Regions from separate parts of the Halopseudomonas salegens genome, predicted to be linked through region 1. Evidence: riboswitches for the same ligand, from Rfam matches in the RefSeq annotation. Region 1 holds a riboswitch; each other region holds the start of a gene.
What was found. A riboswitch is a leader RNA that binds a small molecule or an ion and turns the genes downstream of it on or off. The one in region 1 is predicted to bind cobalamin.
Positions count from the first base shown of each region.

Region 2: it holds a riboswitch for cobalamin, as region 1 does, so the genes downstream of both, BLU07_RS00530 (TonB-dependent receptor domain-containing protein) here and btuB (TonB-dependent vitamin B12 receptor) in region 1, are expected to answer to the same signal.
Region 3: it holds a riboswitch for cobalamin, as region 1 does, so the genes downstream of both, BLU07_RS02410 (ribonucleoside-diphosphate reductase subunit alpha) here and btuB (TonB-dependent vitamin B12 receptor) in region 1, are expected to answer to the same signal.

Region 1 is NZ_LT629787.1:3,451,256-3,457,392, forward strand. Features, by position in the region: gene uvrD (DNA helicase II) at 1-1,455, shown strand, start outside; gene BLU07_RS16005 (TRAP transporter substrate-binding protein) at 1,745-2,842, shown strand; cobalamin riboswitch at 2,945-3,189, shown strand; gene btuB (TonB-dependent vitamin B12 receptor) at 3,304-5,187, shown strand; gene BLU07_RS16015 (hypothetical protein) at 5,245-5,823, shown strand; gene cobO (cob(I)yrinic acid a,c-diamide adenosyltransferase) at 5,820-6,137, shown strand, end outside.
Region 2 is NZ_LT629787.1:120,389-126,525, reverse strand. Features, by position in the region: gene BLU07_RS00545 (heavy metal translocating P-type ATPase) at 1-1,677, opposite strand, end outside; gene BLU07_RS00540 (hypothetical protein) at 1,677-1,904, opposite strand; gene dxs (1-deoxy-D-xylulose-5-phosphate synthase) at 2,231-4,114, shown strand; cobalamin riboswitch at 4,159-4,365, shown strand; gene BLU07_RS00530 (TonB-dependent receptor domain-containing protein) at 4,510-6,137, shown strand, end outside.
Region 3 is NZ_LT629787.1:549,665-555,801, forward strand. Features, by position in the region: gene BLU07_RS02395 (leucyl aminopeptidase) at 1-236, opposite strand, end outside; gene lptF (LPS export ABC transporter permease LptF) at 407-1,513, shown strand; gene lptG (LPS export ABC transporter permease LptG) at 1,500-2,564, shown strand; cobalamin riboswitch at 2,642-2,858, shown strand; gene BLU07_RS02410 (ribonucleoside-diphosphate reductase subunit alpha) at 2,979-5,744, shown strand; gene BLU07_RS02415 (ribonucleotide-diphosphate reductase subunit beta) at 5,925-6,137, shown strand, end outside.

The DNA of each region.
Region 1 (6,137 bases):
AGCCCGAGCCTGATGGTGGTGGGTGATGATGACCAGTCGATTTACGGCTGGCGCGGCGCCAAGATCGAGAATATTCATCAGTTCCAGCGGGATTATCCCAACGCCGAAATGATCCGTCTGGAGCAGAACTACCGCTCCACCACCACTATCCTCAGCGCCGCCAACGCGCTGATCGACAACAATGCCGGACGTCTGGGCAAAGAGTTATGGACTGACGGCAGCGAGGGCGAGCCGATTTCCCTGTATGCCGGCTTCAATGAACAGGACGAAGCGCGTTTTATCGTTGATCGCATCGAGCAGGCGGTGGGCGAAGGCATGGCGCGCAGTGAAATGGCCATTCTCTACCGCTCCAACGCCCAGTCGCGGGTACTGGAAGAAGCCCTGTTGCGCGCCGGTGTGCCCTATCGCATCTACGGCGGCCAACGCTTTTTCGAGCGGGCGGAAATCAAGAACGCCATGGCCTATATGCGCATGGTCGGCAACCGCGATGACGATGGCGCCCTGGAGCGCATCATCAACCTGCCGACCCGGGGCATCGGTGACAAGACCGTCGAAGCCCTGCGCCAGCAGGCACGGGAGCGCGGCACCTCGATCTGGCAGGCGGCCTGCGACCTGATCGACCTCAAGGCACTGCCGGGCCGTGCCGCCAACGCCGTGCAGGGCTTTCTGCAGCTGATCGAGGAACTGGCCGAGCGTACCGAGGGTTTACCCCTGCACAGCCGGGTACAGCAGGTGGTCGAGCAAAGCGGCCTGCTGCGCTTTCATGAAAATGAAAAGGGCGACAAAGGCCAGGTACGGGTGGAAAACCTCGAAGAGCTGGTGTCCGCCGCACGCGCCTTTGAAAACGATCAGGCGGAGCTGGAAGCGGAGGGCGACGTGCTGATTGCCTTCCTCGCCCATGCCTCGCTGGAAGCCGGCGATACCCAGGCTGATCAATATGAAGACAGTGTGCAACTGATGACCCTGCACAGTGCCAAGGGGCTGGAATTTCCGCTGGTGTTCCTGGCGGGTGTCGAAGAAGGCCTGTTCCCGCACAAGATGAGTCTGGAAGAGCCGGGCCGGCTGGAAGAAGAGCGCCGCCTGGCCTATGTCGGTATCACCCGCGCCATGCAGCAACTGGTGATTACCTGGGCCGAAACCCGCCGCCTGTACGGTAGCGAAACCTTCAACAAGGTCTCGCGCTTTGTGCGCGAAATACCCAGCGAACTGATCCGCGAAGTGCGCCTGGGCAACCAGGTCAGCCGCCCCTTCGGTCCCCGTCACAACATGTTCCAGGCGGAAGCCACTGAAAGTACCGGTTTTGCCCTGGGTCAGCGGGTATTGCACAGCCTGTTTGGTGAAGGTGTGGTACTGAATTACGAAGGCCAGGGCGCACAAGCCCGCATTCAGGTCAATTTTGATGGCGAAGGCAGCAAGTGGCTGATGGTTGCCTATGCCAAGCTTGAGGCGCTCTAGCTTATGAAGTGCCCGAGAGTTTTTTGCTTCAGGCTTAAACGGGCGGGGCTTTAAAGTCTAAAGACTGCACAAAGCTCTGATAGCCCGACTGTCACCCACCGGTTCTGGACCGTTAGATGCCAGGGATGGCATCTACGAGCCCCCAGGGAAGGGTTTACGGCGTGTCCAGAACCGGTGGGTGACAGTTGGGCTAACATGCCGAACCGGTTTAATCGGTATTTTTGGTGTCGAGTAAAAATAACAATGATGTGTGCACAGCTAGCTTGCTGCTGGTTACTTGGAGCTTTAAATGAAAAGACGTGAACTACTGACCGCCGCTGGACTGGGCTTGGGTGCGGCGGCCCTTAGCGGTTGCCGCAGTGATGAGCCGGCAGTAGCAGGCGAGGGCCAGGCACAACAGCGTTTTCGCTGGCGCATGGTCACGTCCTGGCCAAAGAATTTCCCCGGCCTGGGCACCACGGCCGAGTACTTTGCCGACCTGGTCAACCAGCTCTCTGGCGGTCGTCTGCAGGTGCAGCTGTTTGCCGCCGGTGAACTGGTGCCCGCACTGGAAGTCTTTGATGCCGTCGCCGGCGGCACTGCCGAGTTGGGGCACAGTGCAGCCTACTACTGGCGTGGTAAAACCTCCGCCGCCTCCTTTTTTACCGCCGTGCCCTTCGGCCTGAATGCCCAGGAAATGAATGCCTGGCTGTATAACGCGGGTGGTCTGGAGCTCTGGCAGCGCGCTTATGCCGATTTTGGCGTCATGCCCTTGCCCTGCGGCAACACCGGGGTGCAGATGGCCGGCTGGTTCAATCGTGAAATCAACAGCCTGGATGACCTGCGCGGGCTGAAAATGCGCATCCCGGGTTTTGGCGGTGAGGTCATGTCACGCGCCGGTGTTACCACCGTGAGCATTCCCGGCAGTGAAATGTTTACCGCGCTGCAAACCGGGGTTATCGATGCCACCGAATGGGTCAGCCCCTACAACGACCTGGCCTTTGGTCTGCACCAGGCGGGCAAATATTATTATTACCCCGGCTGGCAGGAGCCCTGTGCGGTACTGGAACTGACCATCAACCAGCAAGCTTTCGAGCAACTGCCAAGTGATTTGCAGGAAGTTGTCCGTGCTGCCGCCCGAGCGACCAACCAGGCCATGCTCGACGAATATACCCTGCGCAATGCCGAAGCGCTGGATACATTGGTTAACCAGCATCAGGTCCAATTGCGCAAACTCCCGGATGATGTGCTGACTCGCCTGCACGAACTCTCTATCGATGTGCTGGAAGAAACCGCTGACAGCAGCGAACTCAACCGCGAAATCTGGGACTCGATGGAAGCTTTCCGCAAAAAGGTCTGGCCGAGTCAGCAGTTGGGTGAGCAAGCGATGTATGCCTTGCGCGATTAAGCGTCGCAGGCAGAGCACTACCGCAAGCGTCAAGGGAGCGCTTGCTGTGGCGCGGCCGTCAACGGCTCGCCGGCCGATTGACCCCATCCGCAAAACCCACTAACCTCCATCGCTGCTTCAGGTGCCCAACGGCCAAGTGCCAACGGGTGAAACTGGGAAGCCGGTGCGTTCTGCTATTCAGAACAATCCCGGCGCTGCCCCCGCAACGGTAAATGAGTGCCCGCCACCCTCAGGGTGTGCTGCGGCAGATGATCCTGTATCGCCACTGTGAAAATCACGGGAAGGCGGGATCATCGGACCCAGGTCCGCTCATGAGTCCGGAGACCGGCCTGCTGCATTTCACGACAGTGCGGCGGGCGCTGTGGGTGCATGGCCCGTTTGTGTGGTCGTCTGCCTGTTCGCTAGCTGCCTGTCATCAGCTACCAGTTGTCGTACGGGTGAGTACGACGGAGCGAACACAGATGATGATGTTGCCACGCACGCCCCTGGGAAACCTCTGCAAAACTACCTGCCTTGCTGCGCCTGCCTCGCCTACGTTTTTCAGAGGCTTCTCCGCCCTGGCTTTGATGACCAGTGCCTGCCTTTCCCATGCTGCCCCCCTGCACCTGGACCACCAGGTGGTCACCGCGACCCGCACCAGCCAACCGATCGCCGCCAACCTGGCTGCTGTGAGTGTGATTGATCGCGCCGCGATTGAGCGCCTGCAAGCCACTGACGCGCTGGATGTTCTGCGTCGTACGCCCAGCGTAACGAGAGTCAATAATGGCGGCCCCGGCAAATCCAGCAGCATTGGCATTCGCGGCACCAACAGTGACCATGTACTGGTACTGATTGATGGCGTGCGCGTCGGCTCGGTAACCAGCGGTAATGCGGCCCTGCAGAACCTGCCGATTGAACAGATTGAACGCATTGAAATTGTCCGTGGGCCGCGTTCCAGCCTCTATGGGTCGGAAGCCATCGGTGGGGTCATCCAGATATTTACCCGTCAGGGCAGCACGGGCGCGCCCAAAGCCTGGGCGTCGGCCACGGCTGGTAGCCGCAACCACCATGTTGGCAGCGCCGGGGTGTCGGGCGGTGCGGGTAATGCCTGGTACAACCTCGGGGTCAGCAGCCTGTCGACCCGGGGTATTGATGCTCGCCCGGGGCGGGGGGATCCGGACAATGACGGCTACCGGGAACTCTCCGCCAACCTCAAACTTGGTTATCGCTTCGCCAACGGGCTGGAAATCGACGGCCACGTGCTGGAAAGTCACTCCAGCAATGACTTTGATTCCGGCTTCAAGGCCAACACCGATGCGGTGCTGAAGACGCACGGCGTGAATGCCCGCTTTGCGCCGCTCGACCCCTGGCGTGTCACCCTGCAAGCCGCGCGCAGCGAAGACAAGAGTGACAATTTCAACGGCAGTACCTTCAACAGCCGCTTCGATAGCCGCCGCGACAGCCTGGGTTGGCAGAACGATATTGACCTCGCGCCGGGTCAGTTGCTGACCCTGGGTATGGACCACCTGACCGACCAGGTGAGCAGCACCACCGATTACCGCAAGGCCCGGCGGACCAATCTGGGCTATTACGCCCAGTACCTCGGCCAGCAGGGTCGCCATGAATGGCAACTGGGTCTGCGCCATGACGACAACCAACAGCATGGCCAACACACCACCGGTAATCTGGGCTACGGCTTTCAACTCACCGATAGTCTGCAAGCCGTCGGCAGTATTGGTACCGCCTTCAAGGCGCCGACCTTCAATCAGTTGTATTTCCCCAACTTTGGCAACCCGGACATCAAGGAAGAAACGTCACGCAACGTCGAGCTCGGGCTGCGTGGTCAGCACGATTGGGGGAACTGGGCCGTGAATGTATTCCGCAACGAAGTAGATGACCTGATTGCCAGCGTGAACCTGGGTGGCGGTGTCTGGCAGGCGGAGAACGTCAACAAGGCCGTGATCAAGGGTATTGAGTTGGATCTGGCCGGGCATTGGTGGGGCTGGGATCTGGCCGGCAACCTGACCTTGCAGGACCCGTCCAACCGTTCGCGGCGACCGGGGCAGGGTGATTTGCTCGTCCGTCGGCCCGAGCAGCTGTTCAATCTGGATGTCGATCGCCGCTTTGGCCGTGTCTCCGTGGGTGCCAGCCTGCATGCCGAAGGTCGCCGCTGGGACAACGCTGCCAATACCAACGAATTGTCCGGCTACAGCACCCTTGATCTGCGCGCGGAATATGGTTTCAACCATCAGTGGCGCCTGCAGGCACGGATCAGCAACCTGTTCGATACCGACTACGAAACCGCGGCCAGCTATCAGCAGCAGGGTCGCGCAGGTTATCTGACCGTGCGCTACCAGATGCTCTAGACGGACATTCAGCAAGTAAAAGTAACAGTGGAAACCAAACCATCCAAGGAGGATGACATGATCGCACTATCCAAACGCAGCCAGTTGGCTGTTGGTCTTGTACTGGTGTTGTTGATGGCCATGACGCGCGGCACGCACTTCAGTCTCGTCAATTTGCCCAGCGCCTCCTGGGCGGTGTTTTTTCTTGCGGGGGTGTTCCTGCGACCGCGCTGGGCCTTCCCCGTGCTGTTCCTGCAGGCGGTGGTCATGGACGTGCTCAGCGTGGGCTGGATCAATGCCGGCCACCACTGCATGACGGTGGCTTACTGGGCCTTGTTGCCGGCCTACGGCAGCCTGTGGTTTGCCGGTCGGTTGTACGCCGGTTGGCACCGTGATCACCCGGTAACCCTCCTGGTGTTGGCGCCGACCGTGGCGACGGCAGCCCTGGTGTGCAACCTGTTTTCCAGTGGCGGTTTCTACTTTTTCTCCGGTCGCTTCGAAGAGACCAGCTTCGGCGGGCTGGTCGAGCGCATTGCCACTTACTATCCGCAATACCTGAGCAACCTGGCGATGTATGTAGCGGCAGCGGCGATTGTTTATCTGGTGTTTTACCTGCTGGCTGAACAGGGATTGCTGGGTCAGGACCGCAAGGCATGAGCGAGCCCACCGATCGCGATCAGCGCCATCGCCAGCGCATGCAGCGCAAAAAGGTGGTGGTTGACCAGAAGATAGCCGAGGCGCGGGATGAGCGTGGCCTCTTGCTGGTGCTGACCGGTAACGGCAAGGGCAAAAGCAGTTCCGCCTTTGGCATGGCCGCGCGGGCGCTGGGTCACGACATGCAGGTCGGCATCGTGCAGTTTATCAAGGGCGCCAGCAGCACCGGGGAAGAGGCCTTTTTCCGCCGTTTTCCCGAGCAGGTGCGTTACCACGTGATGGGTGCCGGTTTTACCTGGGAAACCCAGGACCGGCAG
Region 2 (6,137 bases), 470 kb from region 1:
TTCCACCGTGGCCGCCAGTTGCAGCAGGTCCGTTTCCTCAATACCTGCGGCAGTTACCACGTCCGTCAATTTGGGCTCGCCGCGGGTAATGGTGCCGGTTTTATCCAGCACCATGACCTTGATGTCCTTGAAGGTCTGGATGGCCTCACCCGAGCGAATCAGAATGCCGCGCTCGGCACCAATACCCGACCCCACCATCAGAGCCGTCGGTGTCGCCAACCCGAGTGCGCAAGGACAAGCGATTACCAGCACGGCGACCGCCGCCAGAATGGCCAGTACCGGGGTGGCCGCCGCGGGGTCAACCCAGGGCAGGAAACCGGCACCCCATTCAAGAACCGGACGCAGCGAATCCGCTGCCAATAGCCAGGTAACCAGACTGCCCAGCGCGATAATCAGTACCAGGGGGACGAAACGGCCGGTCATGCGGTCGGCAAACTCCTGAATCGGTACTCTGGATCCCTGCGCCTCGTCGATCAGCTTGACCACCTGCGCCAGGAAGGTATCACCGCCAACCCGGGTAGCCTTGACCCGCAGACGGCCTTCCTTATTGATGGTTGCGCCAATGACCTTGTCGCCCACACTTTTATACACCGGGACCGATTCGCCGGTAGCGATGGACTCGTCCAGATGGCTCTCACCCTCCACAACCTCACCATCGGTCGGCACCTTGTCGCCGGGCCTAACCAGCATGATGTCACCAGCCACCAACGCCTTCACCGGAATCTCGACTTCCTCACCGTCGCGCTCCACGTGCGCCGTCTTGGCCCCCAGGGTAAGTAAACGCCGGATCGCCTCCGAGGCCTTGCCCTTGGCTTTGGCCTCCAGAAAGCGGCCAACCAGGTGGAATGTCATGATGGTGGCTGCCATCTCGATAAAGGATGTCATCGGATAAACGAAGCCAACCAGACCAATCAGAAACGGCGGTAAGCTACCCATGGAGATCAGCACATCCATGTTGAAGGTGCCGTTCTTCAGCGAGCGCCAGGCAGCCTTGTGGGTCGCCGCACCGCCATACAGAAACACCGCCGGAAAGGCCAACAGCGCAACGATTGCCAGATAGCCCGGGATGGGTTGCCAGAACATGTGCGGCACCATCAGCAACATGATCAGTGTTGTCGGTACTGCCGCGATCCACAGCCGACGCCAGGCCGACTTGAGGTAGGTCTCTTCACTGGCCGCACCGTCATCCTGATCGCTCGCGCCCTCCTCTGCGATGGCGGCAACGTCGTATCCGGCACCCTCGATCAGCTTCTTCAGCGCTTTGTCGTTTGGCCCATCCTTACCAAGCACCACTGTCACACTGTGGTTGGCGATGTTGGCAGACGTCGACCGCACACCGCTGTGACGTGCCAAAGTATTCTTGATAATGCCCGCACAATGATCGGAGCCCATCCCCGGAACAGTCACCTTGACAGTACGGGCACCGAGTTCCCGGGCTGAGGTCACATCGTATCCAGCGCCCTCCACTGCCTGCTTGAGCGCCTGCGTATCAGGCCCGGACGAGAGAGAGCGAACACTCACCCGATGCCTGGCAATGTTGGTTTGCACGCTATCAATGCCGTCCAAACGGCCAATGGTCTTGCTGATGATGCCGGCGCAATGGTCTGAACCCATGCCCGGTACAATCAGTTCAATATCGCGCTGGGCGCTGGAACCCTGCTGCTTCGGATTATCCATCAGGGCTTGTCCTCACCACTTTTATTGACCGGCCAGTGACTGAAGGCAATGAAATACAGCAGGGCGAGGTTTAGGATGGGAATCAGAACAAGAATCCCAATCCAGCCCGGATAGCCGATACGCTGACACAGACGCCAGGCCGGTATCACCAGGGCAATGGCAATCACCAGCATCCACAGAAAATGCCCTGCACCCATGCTGTGGCCCATCATGTATTCGTTCATCATAGTGCTGCCCTCCTTCGGGGACCCGAACTGACCCGACGAAATCATTTCAGCCGCTTCGGTTACTTGCGCGGTTTTATGATTCATAGCACACATGATCCGTTTGTCTGCCTGTCACCAGGCTGATCCACACATTACACTTTTGTAACCAAGGACTGGCAATCAGCCTGGGCTCTGCGTACCCGCCACCTGGATAAGCATTGAAACAGATCAGCCGGGCTACAACGGATATCTCATGCCATGTTGTCACACAGTTGGGCAATGCCTGCCAATCAGTTAAACTGCCGTTTTGATTTTGCCCCGCCACCCGGCACCCAAGGCCCTGTTTGATGCCCACGACTTTTCACGATATTCCGCGCACCCGGCCCAGCACCCCGCTGCTGGACAGCATTGACGACACCGCTACCCTGCGCGAACTGGATAGCGAGCTGCTGCCCGCGCTGGCGGACGAATTGCGCGCATACCTGCTGTGGACCGTGGGTCAGACCGGTGGGCATTTTGGTGCCGGGTTGGGCGTGATCGAGCTGACCATCGCGTTGCACTATATTTATGAGACGCCGGAGGACCGCCTGGTCTGGGATGTCGGCCATCAAGCCTATCCGCACAAGATCCTTACCGGGCGCCGTGAGCAGATGAGCACACTGCGGCAGAAAGGTGGGCTGGCTGCCTTCCCGCGGCGCGCGGAAAGCCCCTACGATACCTTTGGTGTCGGTCACTCCAGTACCTCGATCAGTGCCGCGCTGGGCATGGCTATCGCCGCGCGACTGCAGGGTGTTGAACGTCACAGCGTAGCGGTTATTGGTGATGGTGCGCTGACCGCCGGCATGGCCTTCGAGGCACTCAATCACGCTGCCGATGTCGAGGCCGACATGCTGGTGGTACTCAACGACAACGACATGTCGATCTCGCGCAACGTGGGCGGCATGTCGAATTACCTGGCGAAGATTCTTTCCAGCTCGACCTATGCGCACATGCGCGAAGGCAGCAAGAAGGTACTGTCAAGAATCCCCAAGGCCTGGGAGTTGGCGCGCAAGACGGAAGAACACGCCAAAGGCATGCTGGTGCCCGGTACCCTGTTCGAGGAACTGGGCTGGAATTACATTGGCCCGATCGATGGCCATGACCTGGAAACCCTGGTGACCACATTGCGCAATCTGCGTGGGCGCAAGGGGCCACAGTTTCTGCACATAATCACCCGCAAGGGCAAAGGATTTGCTCCCGCCGAAGAAGACCCGATCGGCTACCATGCGATCACCAAGCTGGAACCCAGTCCGGTTGCCAGTCGACCGGCCAACAAGATCAAGTTTTCCCGCGTTTTCGGTCAATGGCTGTGCGATATGGCCAGCAGTGATGAGCGCCTGATCGGTATTACCCCGGCGATGAAGGAAGGGTCGGACCTGGTCGCTTTCAGCGAACGCTTCCCGGAGCGTTACTTCGATGTCGCCATTGCCGAGCAACATGCAGTCACTCTGGCTGCCGGCATGGCCTGCGAGGGTGCCAAGCCGGTTGTCGCCATCTATTCAACCTTCCTGCAGCGTGCCTATGATCAGCTGATTCACGATGTTGCGGTACAGAACCTGGACGTACTCTTTGCCATTGACCGCGCCGGCCTGGTGGGTGAAGACGGCCCGACGCATGCCGGCAGTTTCGACCTGTCTTACCTGCGCTGCCTGCCCAATATGCTGATCATGGCGCCCGCCGACGAGAATGAAACCCGGCAGATGCTCACCACCGGCTACCTGCACAATGGCCCTGCGGCCGTGCGCTACCCCCGTGGCACCGGACCTGGTGTTGCTGTTGAACCGGCACTGAACCCACTGCCCATTGGCCGCGGCGTGCAAACCCGTCAGGGTCAGCAGGTTGCCATACTGTGTTTCGGCACCCTGCACACGGCGGCACTGCAGGCCGCCGAGCAGCTGAATGCCAGCGTGGCCAATATGCGCTTCGTAAAACCCCTGGATACCGACCTGATCAACGCATTGGCTGCCCGGCACGACCTGCTGGTCACCGTCGAAGAAAATGCAGTGATGGGTGGCGCTGGCAGCGGGGTCAATGAGTGGCTGCAGGCGCAGGGCCTGCGCACGCCCGTGCTCAATCTCGGCCTGCCGGACGTCTATACCGAACACGCCAAACCGGCGGAAATGCTCGCTGAATGCGGTCTCGACGCTGCCGGCATTGAGCGTCAGATACGCGCCCGCCTGACCGGTCAATGACACGCCGGGCTTGACCGCCCGATCACAAGCGCCCAGAATCCTTCCCGCTTCCAGTCACACTGGGTGCCCGACCGGTAAAATGACCGGCGGGTGAAACGGGAAGTCGGTGCAAGTCCGACGCTGCCCCCGCAACGGTAAGGGATCACAGGCTCCGCCTGTCGGTGACATCATTTACGCCACTGTGCATTGCACGGGAAGGCGATGTCATTGGTATCCCGAGCCCGGAGACCGGCCCAGTGTGAAGCAGAGCTTGTGGCTATCGGCCAGAGCCTGCATTGCTGAGGTGTCGCGGAGGGCGATACCGGTCGGCGCAGCAGCCCGCTCCCTCTGTTTCGTTGCGACACTGCTCACTGACTCCCCGCCCTCCTCAAAAGCATCACTTTTGAGGAATCAGAATGAAAACCCGTTTTTTACTGCTGCCGGCCCTGTTGGCCACCAGTATTGCTCAGGCCAACACCCCGGTCGATCAACTACCCGATACCCTGGTAACCGCTTCACGCGTGGAACAACCACGCAGCGCCGCGCTGGCGGCCAATACCGTGTTTACCCGCAGTGACATCGAGCGCTTGCAGGCACGCAGCGTACCCGAGCTGCTCAGCCGCGTACCCGGCCTGCAGCAAAACCGCAATGGCGGTATTCCGTCCTATTTCCTGCGGGGTACCAATACCAACCAGACCCTGGTACTGGTTGACGGGCAGCGCATTGCCTCTACCACCGCCGGCATCGCCCGTATCGATTACCTGAACATCGACAATGTCGAACGGGTTGAAGTCATTCGCGGGCCACGCTCTTCGGTGTTCGGCGCCGACGCCATTGGCGGTGTGATCCAGATATTTACCCGCCAGCCCGAGCCGGGGCTGCAGCCCACAGTGCGGCTGGGCATGGCCACCGAACATACCCGGGAGCACAGTGTCAGCCTGATGGGTGGCAATCAGGACACCCGCTTTGCCCTCGGTGCCAGCCTGGATGAAACCCATGGCTTTGATCGCACTACTGATCAGGTCGGCAACGACAGTGACCGTGATGCTAGCCGCAACAAGGCGCTGTACCTGAATGTAACCCACGCCCTGAACGCTGACTGGCAGACGGGCCTGAGCCTGAATGACCAGCGCGGCAAGAACGAATTTGATGATGCCTTTGATCTCGTCCCCGGCAACCCGGAAGACCAGTTCCGCGTCAGTAGCTATCAGGCCCACCTGCAGGGCCAACTTAGCCAGGTATGGAGCAGCCGGCTGGAGTTGGGTCGCAGTTTTGATCGCAACAAGACCGTCGGCTCCGGCAGCCCGTGGAATGATGGCTCGATCGAAACCACCCGGCATTCAGCCAGCTGGCTGAATCAGCTCACACTCAGCCCTGAACACGACCTGACTCTGGGCAGCGACTGGCACAAGGATCGTCTGTCTTCAACCAATGCCTACAGCAAGACCAGTCGGGAAAACTGGGCGGTATTTGCCCAGCACCGCTGGACCACCGACCAGTTTTCTACCGAGGTTGGTGTGCGCCATGACGATAACCAGCATTTCGGTACCGAGAGCAGCTTCAACGCGGCGCTGGCGATTCCGGTCGGCGACTGGCAGCAGTGGATTCTGAGTTACTCCGAAGGCTTCCGTGCGCCAACCTTCAATGATCTCTACGCCCCGCCTGGCTGGGGTGGCAACCCGAACCTGAACGCTGAAACCTCGAAAAACTGGGAACTGCAATGGCGAGGCCAACTGGCTCAGGCCGACATTGAAGCCGCGCTTTTCCATAATACGATTGATGACCTGATTGCCTGGAATCCGAGCACGTCGCAAGTGGAAAATATCAATCGTGCCCGCATCCAGGGTGCCGAAGCAGCCATCAATACCACCTTGCTTGGCTGGAACAGCCGTACTGCCATTACCCTGATCGACCCGCGTGATCGCGACACCGGGCATACCCTGCAACTGCGCGCCAAGCGCAGCATCAGTCAGGACCTGGACCGCCAGTTCGGCGACATCGGCATTGGTGCCACCTGGCAGGCTTTCAGCCAACGCTTCCGTAA
Region 3 (6,137 bases), 890 kb from region 1:
CCGGCACCGATCAGCAGTACGCGCTGCGCGCTGATACCGGCCAGGCCGAACAGCATGAGGGTTTGCCCGGCCTTGCCGCTGATGTCACCATGCTTGATGGCGGCACTGATCTGGCCATTGCAGGACTGATCCAGTTCGGCCACCGGGCCGGTGAGTTGGCGGCTGTCGTGAATGGCTACGACCAGGCAGCCAGTCTTGATCGTTTCCAGCTTGCCGTGCTTGACGTTGAACTCCATGGTGCTCCCCGAGACAAAACGATTGGTTTGACTGATAATACGCCCCACAGCGTTGCAAGTGTGGCGCGGCTGTCGACAAAATCTGTTGAAAAACCTTTCCAGCTGCGGTGGTCTTTCAGGTCATGCCAGCATTCTGGCCTATTATCACCGCTTGAGCCAAGGACCCGATCGTGATTGTTTTTCGCTACCTTAACCGCGAAATCCTGCAAACCCTGCTAGCCGTCAGCGGGATCCTGCTGCTGATCATCATGAGCGGGCGCTTTATCAAATATCTTGCCCAGGCCGCCGCCGGCCAGCTGGATGCCAGCATCCTGTTTCTGATCATGGGCTATCGCCTGCCGGACTTCCTGGTGCTGATTCTGCCCCTGGGCATGTTTATCGGCATTCTGCTGGCATACGGGCGCATGCATCTGGACAGCGAAATGACCGTGCTGTCCGCCACCGGTATCAGCGAGCGCAAGATTCTGCTGTATACCCAGGGCGCAGCGGTGCTGGTCATGCTTTGTGTCGGCGTGCTCAGCTTCCTGTTGGCACCTGCTGGCGTTTACAAAACCCAGCAAGTGTTCAATGAGCAGGATGCCATGACCGAGTTTGATACCCTGGTGGCCGGTCGTTTCCAGTCGATTGGTCGTAATGCGCAACGGGTGACCTATGCTGGCGGATTGAGCGATGACCGCACCGAGTTGCAGGATGTATTCATCGCCGAGCGTCAGGGCAGTGGTGCCGATGCCCGTATTGGTGTACTCGTTGCCGAGTCCGGAAGGCAGCAAATGAACCCGGATGGCAGCCGTTATCTGATCTTGTTCGACGGTTACCGATATGACGGTCGCCCCGGCGCGGCTGATTTTCGTACCATTGGCTATCAGAGCTATGGTGTGCTCTTGCCCCGCCCCGAGGTGGTGACTGAGGTTACCGACCGTGAAGCGTTGCCCACGCTGAGTCTGTTCGGTAGCGATGATCTTCGCCTGCAGGCCGAGCTGCAGTGGCGCATAGCGATACCGCTGCTGGTGCCCATCGTTGCGTTTTTTGCCGTTCCGCTGGCGCGGGTCAATCCCCGGCAAGGACGCTATCTCAAACTGTTGCCGGCGATTCTGCTGTACATGAGCTACCTGGCATTACTGATTACCGCACGGAGTTGGCTGGAAGAAGGCCGAACCCCGGCCTGGATTGGATTGTGGTGGGTGCATGCCCTGTTCCTCTGTGTGGGGCTGGTACTCAACCGACAGGCCTTCTGGCAGCCCCGTGCCGGCAAGGAGGTCAGTCATGCGCCGGCTTGATCGCTACATTGGCAGGGCGGTGCTGTTCAGCATTCTGGTTGTATCCATGATTATCCTCGGGCTGGATGTCCTTTTTGCCTTCATCAATGAACTCGATACCCTGCAAGGCAACTATGGTTTGTCTGAAGCCATAGGTTATGTCCTGTTGACTGCCCCTCGACGCCTGTACGACATGCTGCCGCTGGCTGCCTTGATCGGCTGCCTGGTAGGTCTGGGTACGCTGGCGGGCAATTCCGAATTGACCGTTATGCGTGCTGCCGGGGTGTCCTTGACGCGCATCACGGTGGCTGTGATGAAACCCTTGCTGGTGCTGATGCTGGCCGGTGTGCTGATTGGTGAGTATGTGGCTCCCTTCAGTGAAAACCTGGCCGAAAGCCGCCGCGCTGTTGCGCAAAGCAGCGGTGAAGCGATCAGTTCATCCCGTGGGCTGTGGCACCGCGAAGGCAATGATTTTATTCATATCAATGCGGTGCAGCCGAATGGGGTTCTGCATGGTGTGACCCGGTACCGCTTTGATGACCAGCGTGACTTGCTGGAAACCAGCTTTGCCCGACGGGCCACTGTGCAAACGGAAGGTTGGCGGCTAGAAGAAGTTGAAAGCACCCTTTTTCAGGCGGATGGGCGGACTGAGGCGGTGGTCAGCGAAGAGCAGGTGTGGGCGCTTGAGCTGACACCGGAACTGTTGCGCGTGGTCGTGCTGGATCCCGATGTGCTACCGATAAGTGGTCTCTGGCAGTACCAGCGCTACCTGGCGGAACAGGGGCTGAACAATAGTCTGTACTGGCTGTCTTTCTGGAAGAGATTATTCCAGCCGTTGGCGACAATTGCCCTGGTTTTCGTCGCCATTTCCTTTGTTTTTGGCCCCTTGCGCTCGGTTACGCTGGGTCAGCGGGTGTTTACCGGTGTACTGGTCGGTTTCAGCTTCCAGATTCTGCAGGATTTGCTGGGGCCATCCAGTCTTGTATTCGGCTTTTCGCCACTGATTGCCGTGCTCTTGCCGATCATTGGTTTGCTGCTGATGGGCGCTTGGCTGATGCGGCGCGCGGGCTGAAGCGCGCTTTCCGCGCCAATCGGAAAGTGTGTGCAGGACAGGTTTATTGTTGACTTGTATCCATCGTTTTATCTGTATATAGTGATTTCAATCTTGGTTATCTACCACATATAGTGATCATTCGCTGATCAGGTGGTAGAGGGAATCCGGTGAGAATCCGGAACTGACGCGCAGCGGTATAGGGGAACGCGTGTGGCAGCATGACACTGGCGTAGGCCGGGAAGTCGCCACACAAGGCCGAATCACTGATTCACGCCCCTGAGTCCGAAGACCTGCCAGGAGGAGAAGCTACGGCTTCTGAACTGCACCTTCGCGATTCAAGGTGAGCAGCGTGAGCCTCCCGGTACCGTGCCCGGGTGCGCACCTGTTTACGCGAAGGCAATGGAATTCAACGCGTATACAGGAAAAATTATCATGTCTGCTTCCGCTCTTGCTGCTGCTCCACCTTCCGCCGCAGCCGATACCCATACCCTGCAAGTGATCAAACGCAATGGCACCCTGGTGGGTTTCAATGCGTCCAAGATCAGTGTTGCCGTGACCAAAGCCTTTCTTGCCGTACAGGGGGATCAGGCGGCAGGGTCGGTGGCGCTGAATACGGCTGTGCGCGAGGTGACCGAGCAGGTTGTCCAGGCGATTGGCCGGCGCTTGCAGGCGGGCGGCAAGGTGCATATCGAAGACATTCAGGACCAGGTTGAGCTGGCGCTGATGCGCGCGGGTGAGCAAAAGGTTGCCCGCGCCTACGTACTTTACCGTGAAGAGCAGTCACGCAAGCGTGCGGTTGATGCGCCGATGGAAGCGCATCCGCACCTGACGGTGAAAAAGGCCGATGGCAGCTCGGCGCCGCTGGATCTGGGCCTGATGAAGCTGCAGGTGGAGCAGGCCGCGACCGGTTTGCAGGGCATTGATTCGGCTTCATTGCTCGAGGACGCGCTGCGTAATCTGTATGACGGCATTGAAGAAACCGAAGTGCTGGAAGCGCTGATCATGACGGCGCGCAGCCGCATCGAGCAGGAGCCGGATTACAGTCAGGTCACCGCGCGTTTGTTGCTCGAGCAACTGCGTCTGGAAGCCGCACTGGCGCTGGGTTTGCCGCAGAATCAGAGTCTGGCTGAGCTGTATCCGCAGGCATTGGCTGCCTTTGTTGATGCCGGCGTTGGTTACGAATTGCTGGATGAGGCCATGCTCGGTTTCGATCTGCCGCGTCTGGCCGAGGCGCTGCGCCCCGAGCGCGACCTGCAGTTTGGCTTCCTCGGTTTGCAGACCCTGTATGACCGGTATTTCCTGCACTGGAACGAGGCTCGGCTGGAGCTGCCGCAGGTGTTCTTTATGCGTGTGGCCATGGGCTTGTCGCTGCGCGAAGACGATCCCAATGCGCGCGCTATCGAGTTTTACAACCTGCTGTCGAGCTTTGATTACATGGCCTCGACGCCAACGCTGTTCAACAGTGGAACACGGCATTCGCAGCTGTCGTCCTGTTACCTGACCACCGTGCAGGATGATCTGGAAGGCATTTACGGTGCGATCAAGGACAACGCACTGCTGTCAAAATGGGCGGGTGGTCTGGGTAATGACTGGACGCCCGTGCGTGCCCTGGGTTCACACATCAAGGGTACCAATGGCCAGAGTCAGGGCATTGTGCCTTTCCTCAAGGTGGTCAACGACACAGCCGTGGCGGTGAACCAGGGTGGCAAGCGCAAGGGTGCGGTCTGTGCCTACCTGGAAAGTTGGCACATGGATATCGAGGAATTCCTCGAGCTGCGCAAGAACACCGGTGACGAGCGCCGCCGTACCCATGACATGAATACCGCCAACTGGGTGCCGGACCTGCTGCTGGAGCGGGTGCGTGATGACCGCGAATGGACCCTGTTCTCACCCAGTGACGCACCGGATCTGCATGACCTTTACGGCAACGCCTTCCGCACCCGTTACGAGCATTACGAGGCGCAGGCGGCAGCGGGCAAGATCAAGCTGTTCAAGCAGATCCCGGCCAAGCAGTTGTGGCGCAAGATGCTCACCGTGCTGTTTGAAACCGGTCACCCGTGGATCACTTTCAAGGACCCGTGCAACCTGCGTTCGCCGCAGCAGCACACTGGCGTGGTGCACAGCTCCAACCTGTGTACGGAAATCACCCTGAACACCAGCGCTGAAGAAATTGCCGTGTGCAACCTGGGCTCGGTCAATCTGGCCGCGCATATCCGTGACGGCAAGCTGGATGTCGAGCGGCTGGAGCGCACCGTCAACACCGCCGTACGCATGCTGGATAACGTCATCGACATCAACTTCTACGCCGTACCCCAGGCGCGTAACGCCAACCTGCGTCACCGCCCGGTCGGTCTGGGTCTGATGGGCTTTCAGGATGCCTTGTATCAGTTGGGACTGCCTTATGCCTGTGCCGAAGCGGTCGAGTTTGCCGACACCAGCATGGAGCAGTTGAGCTATTTCGCCATTCGCGCCTCGGCGCAACTGGCCGCTGAGCGCGGCGCTTATGCAAGCTACGAAGGTTCCTTGTGGCAACAGTGCATTCTGCCGATTGACTCGGTTGGCCTGCTGCAGGAAAACCGCCGCCCCGGCGAGTTGGTCACTGATCAGCAAAGCCACCTGGACTGGGCGCCGGTACGCGAACTGGTGGCCCGTCACGGCATGCGCAACAGCAACGTGATGGCGATTGCACCGACTGCGACCATTTCCAATATCGTCGGTGTTTCCCAGTCCATCGAGCCGGCGTATCAGAACCTGTTCGTCAAATCCAACCTGTCCGGCGAATTCACCGTGGTCAATCCGTCACTGGTGCATGATCTCAAGGCAGTCGACCTGTGGGACAAGGTCATGGTCAACGACCTCAAGTTCTATGACGGCAGCGTGCAGCAGATTGAACGCATGCCGGAAGAGCTCAAGGCGCGCTATGCCACCGCCTTCGAAATCGACGCTCGCTGGCTGGTGGAAGCCGCAGCGCGCCGGCAGAAATGGCTGGATCAGGCGCAGAGCCTCAACCTGTATATGGCCGAACCAAGTGGCAAGAAGCTCGACGCGCTCTACCAGCTGGCCTGGGAACGCGGCCTGAAAACCACCTATTACCTGCGCTCGCTGGGCGCTACCGGCGCCGAAAAGTCCGCCCCGGTTGCGGCACCGCAGCCGCAGGTGTGCTCGATTGATAACCCGGATTGTGAGGCGTGTCAGTAGCGGGGCAGGCGCTCACGCCGGACAGGATTTATACGTTCCCTCTCCCCTTGTGGGAGAGGGTTAGGGAGAGGGGGAGGTGCTTGAGCGAAAGCTCGGTTTTTTCTGCCCCCCCCTCACCCCCAACCCCTCTCCCGCAAAGGGGAGAGGGGAGCTAGCTAAGACAATTTGCGAGGAACAGTTATGCTCAACTGGGACGATGAACCCAAGCAAGCAGCAAGTACCAGCGGCCCCGCGCCGGTCAATGTGAATGACAAGCGGGTGATCAACGGCAATACCGACATCAACCAGCTGGCGCCCTTCAAGTATCCCTGGGCCTGGGAATACTTCATGAACGCCAACAAGAACCACTGGACGCCCCTGGACGTCAACATGGCCCAGGACGTTCATGACTAT